DNA from 4 places in the Zoogloea sp. GDB6 genome. Region 3 is predicted to be linked to each of the others. Evidence: predicted binding sites of a transcription regulator. Region 3 holds the regulator's gene; each other region holds the start of a gene.

Region 1 (3,205 bases), 1.3 Mb from region 3:
CCGACACGCCGAAGTCGGTGAGGATCTTGACCAGGGCATTGACCTGGTTCTTCTTGCGGACGGTGCCGACCTCCAGGAAGGCGAAGCCGGCGTGCATCGCAAGCACCATGATGGCGCCTAGCAGCACGAAGACAACGTTGCTGGTGTTACTGATTTGCTCCATTTTGGGCTCCGAAAATGAAGCGAGGCACCAAGCAGGTGCTGTGCCAGCTCTATTTTGGTGAAAAGTACTGATGAATGAAGGGCTTGCCATCAGGGTATGGTGCGGCGTGGCACCATGATCGTGCAGATTCGGAGTGTGCGCACCAAATTAATGCGCAGATCTTTGAATTTCTAATGCCCGGATGGCTAGAAGATGAGGATTGTCACCGTCTTGGTGCGCCTCTGCTTTGAAAGGGAGAGCTCACCAGGCGTTCTCCACCGCAATCTGTGCCGGCGCCGCCAGGCGGCTGAGACGGAAGCCCCGCCCGAGCAAGGCCTTGTGAGTGTCATGGACCATGTTGGGGCTGCCGCAGATCATGATGCGGGAGTCGGCGAGGGTCAGCGGAATGTCCAGCCGGGCTTCCAGCTCGCCGCTCTGCAGCAGCGCCGGAATGCGCGCGTGGAGCGCGCCGGCAACGGTGTCGTCGCGGGTGGCGACCGGCTGGTAGATCAGCTTGTGACCGTGCTCGGCCCACAGGGGATGGTTCCGCAGGGCAGCGATTTCCGCGCGGTAGGCGAGGTCGTCGGCATTGCGCGCGCAATGCACCAGAATGAGGCGCTCGAAGCGCGTCCAGGTGCTCTCGTCCTGCAGGATCGCCAGGTAAGGCGCCAGCCCCGTACCGGTGCCGAGCATCCACAGGTCACGCCCATCGGCAAAGCGGTTGGTAGTGAAGAAACCGAAGGGCTGGCGCTCCATCATCAGCTCGTCGCCAACCTGCAAGAGTTCCAGGCGGGACGTGAAGGCACCGTCCGGCACGATGATCGAGTAGAACTCCAGGTGGTCGTCCCAGGTTGCCGAGGCCATCGAATAGGCCCGCCACACCGGCACGCCGTTGGCCTGATGCAGCCCGAGGCGCGCGAACTGTCCCGGCACGAAACGAAAGCCCGGCTCCCGGGCGATCCGGAAGGACAGCAGCCGGGGGCTCCAGCGGTGCAGCCACAGGATGCGGGCCGGAAGGTACTTGTCGTTGGGGGCGTCCATCGAGTCTCTCCTTTCCAGGATTGTGGGGAGAATTCAATTGCTCATCGCCGGTTCGACCGGCTGTGGGCAGCGGAATTCGCCGAAAGGGTGTTTCCCGCGCTTGTGCGATGGCGGGTGTCCATCCCAGTTGGGCGAGGATACAAATACGCAGTTGAGGCGGCCAGGGGAGACGGGGGGCCGGATGCTGACAGTGGGTAAGGGCGCGGCGAACTGCAGCCCCGTGCCGGCCCGGCTGCAGGGGGAGTGAGTTCCCCTCGGACACAGATTTTGGTACTTGGCCACGTCCATGGTTGACGAATCTCGGCAGCGGGTGACGAAAAACGTCACATGAGAGATGAGTTTTTTGCGGCTCCGGATAGCATCCTGCGCGCGCTGTATCCGGCAACAACCTGTTTTAAATTGAAAAATTTGAAAGGCGTGAGGTTTGGCACGCTGGTTGCCTATGTCAGCACGTACGAGGCAACAGCCCGCACCAACCAAATTTCAACGAGTGGAGATCACATCATGAAAAAGCAAAGCGGCTTTACGCTGATCGAACTGATGATCGTCGTGGCGATCATCGGCATTCTGGCGGCTGTGGCGATTCCGCAGTACCAAAACTATACGGCCAAGGCTAAGGCTGCGAACCTAGTCACATCGCTTGATGGTCTCAAGGCCGCTGTTGCAATTTGTATTCAAGAAGCCGGTGGCGTTTTGGACAATTGCTCTACTGGTACGGAGCCGATCAAAGATTTTGCTCCCACAAAAGAAATTGCTAAGGCTGTAGTTGCGAAGGGGGTCATTACTGCAACTTTTGGAACTGGCATTGGCACCGATGTGGATAGCAAAGACGTAGTATTCACTCCGATTCCGAACGATAATACTATCGTGTGGAAGGTCGATGCTAGCGCAGTTAAGAATGCTGCTGTTGTGGATGCGTTGTCGAAGAATAACAAGGCTTCCGGTACTTAATTGATTGGCTATTTTTAATTAAATAGTCTAGTTGCTGAACGAGCCCGAGAGAATATTCTCTCGGGCTTTGTCTTTTTGATTCATGGGGCTGGCTGCTTTTCTTGTAGTTTGTTCCTCTCTTGCAGGGCTTTTCTGTGCGAGTCGTTTCATCCCTCAACTGTGACGCCCGCCCTGAAGCCGATGTCACGCTCATCGTCGTCCACGCAATCAGTTTGCCTCCTGGGCGACATGGTGGCAGAAGCGTGGAGCAACTCTTTACAAACACTCTTGATCCGACTGAACACCCATTTTTTGAGACGATCAAGGATCTGAGGGTGTCAGCTCACTACTTCATTCGTCGCACGGGAGAGGTGCTTGTATTCGTTCCCCCGGAGCTCAGGGCGTGGCATGCAGGGGTGTCCAGTTGGCGGGGAATGCCCCATTGTAACGATTTCTCGATCGGGATAGAGCTTGAAGGGGGCGACGAAATTCCTTTTGAGGTCGTGCAGTACTCGGCATTGGCCGATGTGATCGCCAATTTATGCCACCGGTTCCCTATTCAGGGGATTACCGGGCACCAACATATTGCGCCGGGGCGTAAGACTGATCCTGGTCCGCATTTTTCCTGGCAGCGGCTGCGTGACGCCCTGGAGTCGGCGGGTGCGCATCGCGCCGCCGAGTTGGTCGAACCGCAGGATGAGCACGAAGCGGAATGGATCGATCGATGGCCTTTCCCCTTGGCTGGAAGGCCTGCCTGAAGCTGGTCGCATGCTGAACAAACTGGCTTTTCTTTTCGCCATTTGTGGGCTCAGTTTGAGCCCCACCATCCTGACGTTGTACACCGCGGGAAGTGTTGACGCCATGCAGTCTGATTGGCGTATCGACACCCTGCTGATTGCGTTGGCGAGTTGCGTGCTGTTGCTGACCCTGCCACGTCGTCTGTGGTTGGGGGGCGTGATGTTGGCTCCATGGGTGTTGCTGGCACCCTTTGAGTGCTTCTATATCCTGAACTACGGTAGACCGAGTGATGTCCATGTGCTGGGAATCCTGTCGGAGACTAATCCGGAGGAGGTGCTTGGCTATCTGGGGCCG
Region 2 (3,205 bases), 620 kb from region 3:
GAGGTTCCAGCCCTTCTCGGTGGCGATGATGCCCACGTCCTTGCCCTGGGCCTCGGCACATTCCCGCGTGCAGCCGGACACCCCGAACTTGATCTTGTGCGGCGCGCGCAGGCCCTTGTAGCGGTTCTCCAGCTCCACCGCGAGGCCGACGCTGTCATCCACGCCGTAGCGGCACCAGGTGCTGCCGACGCAGCTCTTTACGGTGCGCAGGGACTTGCCGTAGGCGTGGCCGGATTCAAAGCCGGCAGCGATCAGCTCTTCCCAGATCAGCGGCAGCTGCTCGACGCGGGCGCCGAACAGGTCCACCCGCTGGCCGCCGGTGACCTTGGTGTAGAGGCCGTACTTCTTGGCCACCTGGCCGACGGCGATCAGGCCGTCCGGTGTCACTTCGCCACCCGCCATGCGCGGCACCACCGAGTAGGTGCCGTCCTTCTGGATGTTGCCGAGGAAGTAGTCGTTGCTGTCCTGCAGGCCGGCCAGCTCCTTCTTCAGCACGAACTCGTTCCAGCACGACGCGAAGATGCTCGCCGCGGCGGGCTTGCAGATGTCGCAGCCGAGGCCCTGGCCGTGCTTGGCCAGCAGCTCGTCGAAGGTCTTGATCTGGCCGACCTTGATGAGGTGGAACAGCTCCTGGCGGGAGTAGGAAAAGTGCTCGCAGAGGTGGTTGTTCACCGCCATGCCCAGGCGGCTCATCTCGGCCTTCATCACCTGCGTCACCAGCGGCACGCAGCCGCCGCAGGTGGCGCCGGCCTTGGTGCAGGCCTTCAGCTCGCCGATGGTGGTGGCGCCGTCGGCCACCGCCGCGCAGATCTGGCCCTTGCTGACGTTGTTGCAGGAGCAGATCTGGGCGCTGTCGGGCAGCGCATCCACGCCCAGGCCGGGCTTGGCCTTGCCGTCGCTGGACGGCAGGATCAGGAATTCCGGGTCGGCCGGCAGCGCGATGCCGTTGAGGGCCATCTGCAGCAGCGTGCCGTACTCGTCGGCGTTGCCGACCAGCACCGCGCCGATCAGCTGCTTGCCGTCGGCGCTGGTGACGATCTTCTTGTAGATCTGCTTCACCTCGTCCATGTAGCGGAAGCTGCGGCAGCCGGTGGTGCGCCCTTGCGCATCGCCGATGCTGGCCACATCCACGCCCATCAGCTTGAGCTTGGTGCTCATGTCGGCGCCGGCGAAGGCCGCATCCACCTGGCCGGTCATGTGGCGGGCCGCCACGCGGGCCATGTCGTAGCCGGGGGCCACCAGGCCGAACAGCTGGTCCTTCCACGCCGCGCACTCGCCGATGGCGTACACGTCGGGGTCGGTCGTGCGGCAGTGGTCGTCCACCGCGATACCGCCGCGGGCGCCGACGGCCAGTGCGTTCTGGCGCGCCAGCTCGTCACGCGGGCGGATGCCGGCGGAGAACACGATCATGTCGGTCTCGAGGTAGGTGCCGTCGTCGAACACCATGCGGTGGCGGGCGCGGGCGCCGTCGGTGATCTCCGTCGTGTGGCGGCTGGTGTGCACATGCACGCCCAGCTCCTCGATCTTGTTGCGCAGGATGCGGCCGCCGTCGTCGTCCACCTGCACTGCCATCAGGCGCGGCGCAAACTCCACCACGTGGGTTTCCAGGCCCAGGTCGCGCAGGGCCTTGGCGCACTCCAGGCCGAGCAGGCCGCCGCCGATCACCACGCCGCTCTTCGAGCGCTTGCCGGCCTCGGTCATCGCCTCCAGGTCTTCGATGGTGCGATAGACGAAGCAGTCGGCCCGGTCGGCGCCGCGCAGCGGCGGCACGAAGGGCACGGAGCCGGTGGCCAGCACCAGCTTGTCGTAGGACAGCACCTCGCCGTCGGCGGTGGTCACCGTCTTCTTGCGGCGGTCGATGGCGCTGGCGCGGGTCTTCAGGCGCAGCGCAAAGCCGCTCTCGTCGAAGAAGCCGGGCGCCACCAGGGACAGCTCGTCGGCGCTCTTGCCGGCGAAGAATTCGGACAGATGGACCCGGTCGTAAGCCGCGCGCGGCTCCTCGCAGAGGACGCTGACTTCAGTGGGGACGGATGCCAGTTGGTGAAGTTCTTCGAGGAACTTGTGACCCACCATGCCATGGCCGACAACGATGATTTTCATATTCGATCCTGCGAGTCCGGCTCCACCGGAAGCCTCACAGGATCACCGGCGATTCACGGACGTGAATGGCACGGCGCATCAAGGGCCCCCGCAGAACGCGGCTCAAACTCGGGTTGGAACTGGCGAGCGGCGCCCAAGGGCAGTCTGCTCACTCGAATCCCGCCGTCGTTGGCGGAGGCAAATTCCCCTTCGGCAGCGTTGCCAGCCGGGGTCTGGTCTCTTCTTAGCAAAAGGCGGGCCAGGAGCGGATCAGGCGGAAAACGGGGGGTGGTTGGGGGGTAGGAGGCGGAAAAGCAGCGGGGCATGCACTTGGGTGGTGCGTGGGGCACGGGTTTGGAGCAGGGCGGCTCGAGGGGCAGTGCGACACCAAAATTTGCCGGAGTGAGACAGCACGCAGCGCATAATTGTGCAAATGCCTTGTCATGTTTTTTGCTGCCGCCTGTGGCCCCTGCTTTTCACTGCCCTGCTGGGGGCTCCCGGTATGGGCTGGGCGTTGGAAAAGGTCTCCCTGCAGCTCAAGTGGAGCCATGCCTTCCAGTTTGCCGGCTATTACGCGGCGCTGGAGAAGGGTTATTACCGGGAGGCCGGTCTGGATGTCCAGTTGCGTGAAGCCACGCCCGGCATTGATCCCTTGCAGGCGGTCCTGACCGACCAGGCCCAGTACGGCGTAGGAACCAGCAGCCTGTTGCTGGCCCGCAGGTCGGGCAAGCCGGTGGTCGTGCTGGCGGTGATTTTCCAGCATTCCCCGCTGGTGCTGATCGCGCGCCAGAGCGGTGCGGACAGCGGCACTCAGGCCATCCATGACATCGTTGGCAAGCGCGTCATGATCGAGCCGCAGTCGGACGAGCTGGTCGCCTATCTCAAACAGGAAGGCATCACGCTGGATCGCCTGGTCCAGCTGCCCCACAGCTTCAAGCCGGAAGACCTGATCGAAGGCCGCGTCGATGCCATCTCCGCTTACGTCAGCAACGAGCCCTACTACCTGGACCGCGCCAAGTTCGATTACCAGGTCTATACGCCGCGGGCCGGCGGCATCGATTTCTACGGTGACAACCTGTTCACCACCGAGCGGGAACTGAAGGCCCATCCGGAGCGCGTACGCGCC
Region 3 (3,205 bases):
GGCGCGCTCATCAATTGTTCTCGGAAGCTGCGGTCGCTGAACATCTGAGCCAGTTCGGACAGCAGTTGAAGATGGTGTTCGTTGGCCTGCTCGGGCACCAGCAGCACGAACAGCATCGATACGGGACGTCCGTCGGGGGCGTCGAAGGGAACGGGGTCGGCGAGGCGGATGAAGGCACCCAGCGCCTCCTTGAGGCCCTTGATGCGGCCGTGGGGAATGGCGATGCCCTGGCCGAGGCCGGTCGAGCCGAGCTTCTCGCGGGCAAACAGGCTGTCGAAGACGGTGCTGCGGCCGATGCCGTGGTTGTTCTCGAACAGCAGGCCGGCTTGCTCGAAAGCGCGCTTCTTGCTGCTCGCCTCGAGCCCGACGACCACGTTGGTCGGCGGCAGAAGTTTGGCGATGAGGTTCATGCGAGGACTCTCCCGTGTGCGGAACGGTCCGACACAGGTTGCCGGTGAAAGGCGATTCAGGAAGATCCGGAGGCGGAGGCCGCCGGGGCCGTTGTGTCAATTGGGGCGCATTATAGCCACAACGGTCCCGGGGAAAAGCGTATTACTTAGCGCCGGGAATCAGGACTCGGCGAGGTGCTGCTTCAGGGAGTCGTGACCGTGGTCGCTGGTCTTGTCCTTGTACTTCAGGACCTGACGGTCGAGCTTGTCAATCAGCCCGTCGATGGCTGCGTACATGTCGGCATCTTCGTTCTCGACGTAGATGTCCTTGCCGCGCACGTGCACGGTGACTTCGGCCTTCTGACGCAGCTTTTCCACCGAGAGGATCACGCCGACGCTGGTGACGTTGTCGAAGTGACGGATCACGCGGTCCAGCTTGCTCGTAACGTACTCGCGGATGGCCGGCGTAACTTCGACGTGATGCCCCGTGATGTTGAGGTTCATGGTTGCTACCTTTCTGTCAGATGGTTTTGCGCAGACTGACCGGCGGAATATCGAGGGACTCGCGGTATTTTGCAATTGTCCGACGCGCCACGACGATACCCTGCTGGCCCAACAACTCGGCAATCTTGGCGTCGGACAAGGGTTTCTTCTTGTCTTCCGCTCCCACGAGCTGGCGAATCAGCGCCCGAATCGCCGTCGAGGAAGCAGCCCCACCGCTGTCGGTGGCAACGTGACTGCCGAAAAAATACTTGAACTCGAAAATGCCCCGCGGTGTGGCCATGTACTTTTGGGTGGTCACCCGCGAAACGGTGGATTCGTGTAGATCCAGCTGTTCGGCAATTTCCCGCAGGGTCAGCGGTCGCATTGCCACATCGCCATAATCGAAGAACTGGCGCTGGCGGTCAACGATCGCTTGCGAAACCCGCTGGATGGTGTCGAAACGCTGTTGCACGTTCTTGATCAGCCAGCGTGCTTCCTGCAGGTGGCTGGACAGGGAGCCGCTGGCGCCGCGGTTGTCGCGCAGGATCTGGGCATACAGCTGATTGATGCGCAGGCGTGGCATCGCGTCCGGATTGAGGCTGACGACCCAGTTGTTGCGCATCTTGCGGACCACCACGTCGGGGACCACGTAGCGGGTGTCGGCCTGGGAGAACTGGGCGCCGGGGCGCGGGTTGAGGCCGAGGATCAGCGCGTGGGCCTCGCGCAGCGTGTCGTCGCTGCAGCGCAGTGCGCGCTTGATCTTCAGGAAGTCGCGGGCGGCCAGCAGTTCGAGATGTTCGCTGACGATGGCGATGGCCAGGTCTCGGGCTTCGCTGGGGGGCTGGGTATGCAGTTGCAGGGCCAGGCACTGGCCCACGTCCTGGGCGCCGATGCCGGCCGGGTCCAGGCTCTGGATCTGGCGCAGCGCGATCTTGAGGTCGTCGAGCTCGATTTCCAGCTCTGGCGGCAACAGCGGCAGCAGATCGGCCAGGTCCTGGCTGAGGTAGCCGTCGTCGTCGAGGGCCTCGATGAGGAAGCGCACCAGCGCCCGATCCCGGTCGGACAGCGGGGTCAGCGCAACCTGGGCGTCCAGGTGGTCGCGCAAGGACGGCACCGCGGCCTGGAACTCCTGGAAGTCGGTCTCGTCATCGTCGTCGCGTTGCCCGCCACTACCCGCCGCAGCCCATTCACCGGCTTCGCCGCTACCGTCGAAATCGTGATCCGGTTCGCGCTCGCGTTCCGCCTCCCGGGATTGCTCCTGCTCGCGCTCGTGGGCGGCTTCGCTGCCCGCTGGCGCCACAGGGCCGGGTGCCTCGACGCGGCTCGAGCCGAGATCGCCCTCGGGCTCCTCCCGTTCGAGCATGGGGTTCTCCAGGAGGATCTTCTCGATCTCCTGGTTGAGTTCGAGGGTCAACAACTGCAGCAGCTTGATGGACTGCTGCAGCTGGGGCGTCAGCGCGAGATGCTGGGAGAGTTTGAGCTGGAGGCTGGGCTTCATGAGTCGTATCGGGCCTCAGAGCCTGAAGTGCTCGCCGAGGTACACCTGGCGAACCTGTTCGTTGTGAACGATCTCGTCCGGGCGGCCACTGGCCAGTACTTCGCCGGCGTTGATGATGAAGGCACGGTCGCAGATGCCGAGGGTTTCACGGACGTTGTGGTCGGTGATCAACACACCGATCCCCCTGTCCTTCAGGAAACGGATGATCTTCTGGATGTCGATGACGGCGATCGGATCGACGCCGGCAAAGGGTTCATCCAGCAGGATCAGGCGCGGATCGGTGGCTAGCGCGCGGGCGATCTCGCAGCGCCGGCGTTCGCCGCCGGATAGGGAGATCGCAGTGCTGTCGCGCAGGTGTTCGATGCCCAGCTCGTTCAGCAGCTCGTCGAGGCGGCTGGCGATCTGCGCCTTGGAGAGGCTCTGCAGTTCAAGCACTGCCTGGATGTTCTCGGCCACCGTCAGCTTGCGGAAGACGCTCATCTCCTGCGGCAGGTAGGACAGCCCGAGGCGAGCTCGCTGGTGGATCGGGCGATGGGTCAGCACCTCGTCGTCGAGGGTGATCTCACCGCCGTCGGCGGCCACCAGACCGACGATCATGTAGAAGCAGGTGGTCTTGCCGGCGCCGTTGGGACCGAGCAGACCGACCACCTCGCCGCTGCCGACGTTGAAGGAGACGTCGTGAACGACCGTGCGGGCCTTGTACTTCTTGCGCAGGTTGCTGACTTTAAGCAGGCTCATCGCCGGGGTGTTCTTTCAGGACTCTACGAATGATTTCGGTGGAAAAGCCGCGACCTTGAAGGAATCTCGCCTGCCGTGCCCATTCTCGCGCGTCTGC
Region 4 (3,205 bases), 530 kb from region 3:
AAGCCGACCGCAACCCGCTTGAGGGACGACAGGATGTTCCAACCGATACCCTGGTCATTCGGCCCGTTCTGGTAGAAGGGATCGGAAAAAAGCGTGATGGCGGCATCGAGGGTCTTTGCCGGGCCGGGAAAGTCGCTCGACTTCATCGCCACCAGGGCCCACAGGCCGATGATGAAGGCGAAGCCGAGCAGCGGCGGGAGCACCGCACGCAGGAAGGCGGAGCAGTGTTCGCCGAAAGAGGTGCGCGGTTCGGCAGCCGGGGCATGGGCAAGGGGCGCGGCAGCCACAGGGGCCTCCTGCTTGGCGGCCATGATGTCGTCCCGCGTTTCGGAAGCAGCTTCGGTGTCCGGCCCGACAGTCACGAGGCCGGAAGTAAGGGTCGCAGTGCTCATCTGGGTCTCCAGAGTTCTGTAGGGGCGAATGGCTTCGCCCGCGGATGTGGATCGGCAGTGCTGGGCGAGGGAACCCGCCCCTACAGGTCAGGCGTGGATCTTGAAGCTGGCGGCGTACTTCTTCGGGTCCTTGCCGTCCCACACCACGCCGTCGATCAGCTTGGAGGTTCGGAAGTCGGACTTCGGCACCGGCACGCCGACGATGCCCGCGGCCTGCTTGTACAGTTCGGTCTTGTTGATCGCCTTGGCGATCGCCAGGTAATCCACGTCCTGCTTGAGCAGCCCCCAGCGGCGGTGCTGGGTGAGGAACCACATGCCATCGGACAGGTAGGGGAAGTTCACCAGGCCGTCGTTGTAGAACTTCATGTAGTTCTTTTCGGACCAGCTCTTGCCGAGACCGTTTTCATACTGGCCGATCATGCGGCTGCGGATCACATCCACGTCGGTATTCACGTAGCTCTTGGCAGCCACGGTCTCAGCGGTCTTGGCGCGGTTGGCGGCGCTGGCATCGATCCACTTGGAGGCTTCGAGGATCGCGCAGATCATCGCGCGGGCGGTGTTGGGGTACTTGGCGGCAAACTCGGCAGTGGCGCCCAGCACCTTTTCCGGATGGTCGGTCCAGATGTCCTGGGTCGTCACCGCGGTGAAGCCGATCTTGTCCACGATCGCACGCTGGTTCCACGGCTCGCCGACGCAGTAGCCATCCATGTTGCCGACGCGCATGTTGGCGACCATCTGCGGGGGCGGCACGACAATGTTCTTGACGTCCTTGAAGGGGTCGATGCCGTGGGCCGCCAGCCAGTAGTACAGCCACATGGCGTGGGTGCCGGTCGGGAAGGTCTGGGCGAAGGTGTATTCCTTGTCCTTCTTGGCGACGACCTTGGCCAGCGAGGCACCATCCACCGCGCCTTTTTCCTTCAGCGCGTTGGACAGGGTGATCGCCTGGCCATTGTTGTTGAGGGTCATCAGCACCGCCATGTCCTTCTTCGGGCCGCCGATACCCAGGTGCAGGCCATACACCAGGCCGTACAGCACGTGGGCGGCGTGCAACTCGCCGTTGGCCAGCTTGTCACGCACGCCGGCCCAGGAGGCTTCCTTGCTCGGCGTGATCTTGATGCCGTACTTCTTGTCGAAGCCCATCACGGAGGCCATCACCACCGAGGAACAATCAGTCAGCGGGATGAACCCGATCTTCACTTCTTCCAGTTCCGGCTTGTCGGAACCCGCGGCCCAAGCACCGCTCGTCGGGAGCATCGTCCCCATCGCTGCCATACCTCCCATAGTCGCGCCGGCCTTCAGAAAGCCACGGCGGGAAAGAACCTTGTCGTCGAATTGCGCGCTCATCACATGCCCCTGATCCGCTTACCCAAAAAAAAGAGGCGTCACATCTCCCCGCGCGATTCGCGCTGGGGGGATGGACGCCTTTGTCCAAGTCTGATCGCCTGATCAAGCCGGGCCGCCGTTGGTCCGACTTCTGCCTGGATTTAGCGAGGACCGTGCCAGCAACAACAAAACATTGAATAAAAAAGAAAAGCCTAAAACGGGCACAAAACTACCCCCTAAGAGGTATCAATAACACACCCTACGAATGCACTCCCGCAGTGCAGCAATCGCTCTACCGGCACCATTCCGGCCCATTTCGAAAAAAACCGGGAAATCCACAAGAAAAAAGGCGGTAGCGCCTTCGCGCCACCGCCCCATCTATATCCACGCCCTGTCGGCCCCTACTCCATTCAGAGTAGGAGGTTGGCCATATCGATCACATCCTGGGCCACGTCGGCCACCTTGCGGCCGCGCTCCATCGCCAGCTTGCGCAGCGCGTGATAGGCCGCATCCTCGTCGAGGCCGCGGGCCTTCATCAGCACGCCCTTGGCCTTGTCCACGACGATGCGCTCACTCAGCTTGCGAGTCGCGTCATCCCGTTCGGCACGCAGATGCTGGAAGGCCTCGAACTGGGCAATGGCCACCTCGACCAGCGAGTCGAGCCTCTCGGACGACACCGAATCGACGACATACGAGGACACGCCGGCCTTCACGGCCCGGCGGATCGCCGCCGAATCGGAGTCCTGCGAGAACAGCAGCACCGGGCGCGGACAATCCCGGTTCATGATGGCCAGGTGTTCGAGGGTATCGCGGCTGGGAGAATCGGCCTGGATGAAGATCACATCCGGCTTGGTGGCCAGGACCTGCTCGGACAGATCGAAGGCATTCGACAGCACCGCCGCCACCTGATGGCCAGCCAGCGCTACCGCGGCACAGACGTCCGCGGCACGCTCACGGGAGGAGTCGACAACAAGCACTCGAAGCATGAGAAAACACCCTGGAAAGACATGGCACTTTAAAGCATGAAGTGCGCCAGAGATACATCAACCTGTTCCCCTTATGAGGGTAACAAGCGGAGGCAAGTTCATTCGCCCCCACTGCACGGGTAGATCGTCATCACGAGGCCCGGGCCGCCCCTTCGCCATCGACCAGACAGTCGAGGATCAGCACCGACACATCGTCAGCCGCCGACTGGCGGCCCAGGTGGCGGGTCAGCGCCTCGCGCAGGCCGGCCACCCGCGATGCCGGCGGCGTTGCACGCAGGGTCTGTTCCAGGCCGGCATCGCCGAAGGACTGGCCCTGGCGGTTCTCGGCCTCGGTCAGGCCATCCGAGCAGAGCACGATCTGCGACGCAGCATTCCAACCGAAGACCTCACAGGCAATTCCGGCCTCGGCAGACGGCAGGATGCCGAGAGGCAGCTGCCGGGAAACAAAGCGCTGCAGCACCGCACCACGCTCATCGATCAGCAGCACGTCGGGCACGCCGCCGA

Evidence for each region. The regulator sigma-54, encoded in region 3, starts transcription at its own class of promoters, with help from an activator protein. The targets are predictions, from matches to a motif close to TGGCACGCTTNCTGCTNA.
Region 1: a site for sigma-54 is predicted at 1,609-1,626, ahead of AC1PQG_RS06095 (pilin). Genes of this name have one in related genera too.
Region 2: a site for sigma-54 is predicted at 2,324-2,341, ahead of nirB (nitrite reductase large subunit NirB). Genes of this name have one in related genera too.
Region 4: a site for sigma-54 is predicted at 1,877-1,894, ahead of AC1PQG_RS02725 (CmpA/NrtA family ABC transporter substrate-binding protein). Genes of this name have one in related genera too.

Annotation. Positions count from the first base shown of each region.
Region 1 covers NZ_CM161497.1:1,326,939-1,330,143, forward strand. The annotation lists gene AC1PQG_RS06085 (ammonium transporter) at 1-163, opposite strand, end outside; gene AC1PQG_RS06090 (ferredoxin--NADP reductase) at 404-1,183, opposite strand; gene AC1PQG_RS06095 (pilin) at 1,688-2,134, shown strand; gene ampD (1,6-anhydro-N-acetylmuramyl-L-alanine amidase AmpD) at 2,269-2,871, shown strand; gene AC1PQG_RS06105 (phosphoethanolamine transferase) at 2,882-3,205, shown strand, end outside.
Region 2 covers NZ_CM161497.1:5,210,499-5,213,703, reverse strand. The annotation lists gene nirB (nitrite reductase large subunit NirB) at 1-2,100, opposite strand, end outside; gene AC1PQG_RS23705 (diguanylate cyclase domain-containing protein) at 2,582-3,205, shown strand, end outside.
Region 3 covers NZ_CM161497.1:69,616-72,820, forward strand. The annotation lists gene ptsN (PTS IIA-like nitrogen regulatory protein PtsN) at 1-410, opposite strand, end outside; gene hpf (ribosome hibernation-promoting factor, HPF/YfiA family) at 570-893, opposite strand; gene AC1PQG_RS00325 (RNA polymerase factor sigma-54) at 910-2,370, opposite strand; gene lptB (LPS export ABC transporter ATP-binding protein) at 2,386-3,108, opposite strand; gene recX (recombination regulator RecX) at 3,095-3,205, opposite strand, start outside.
Region 4 covers NZ_CM161497.1:602,774-605,978, reverse strand. The annotation lists gene ntrB (nitrate ABC transporter permease) at 1-392, opposite strand, end outside; gene AC1PQG_RS02725 (CmpA/NrtA family ABC transporter substrate-binding protein) at 480-1,736, opposite strand; gene AC1PQG_RS02720 (ANTAR domain-containing response regulator) at 2,126-2,701, opposite strand; gene AC1PQG_RS02715 (SpoIIE family protein phosphatase) at 2,832-3,205, opposite strand, start outside.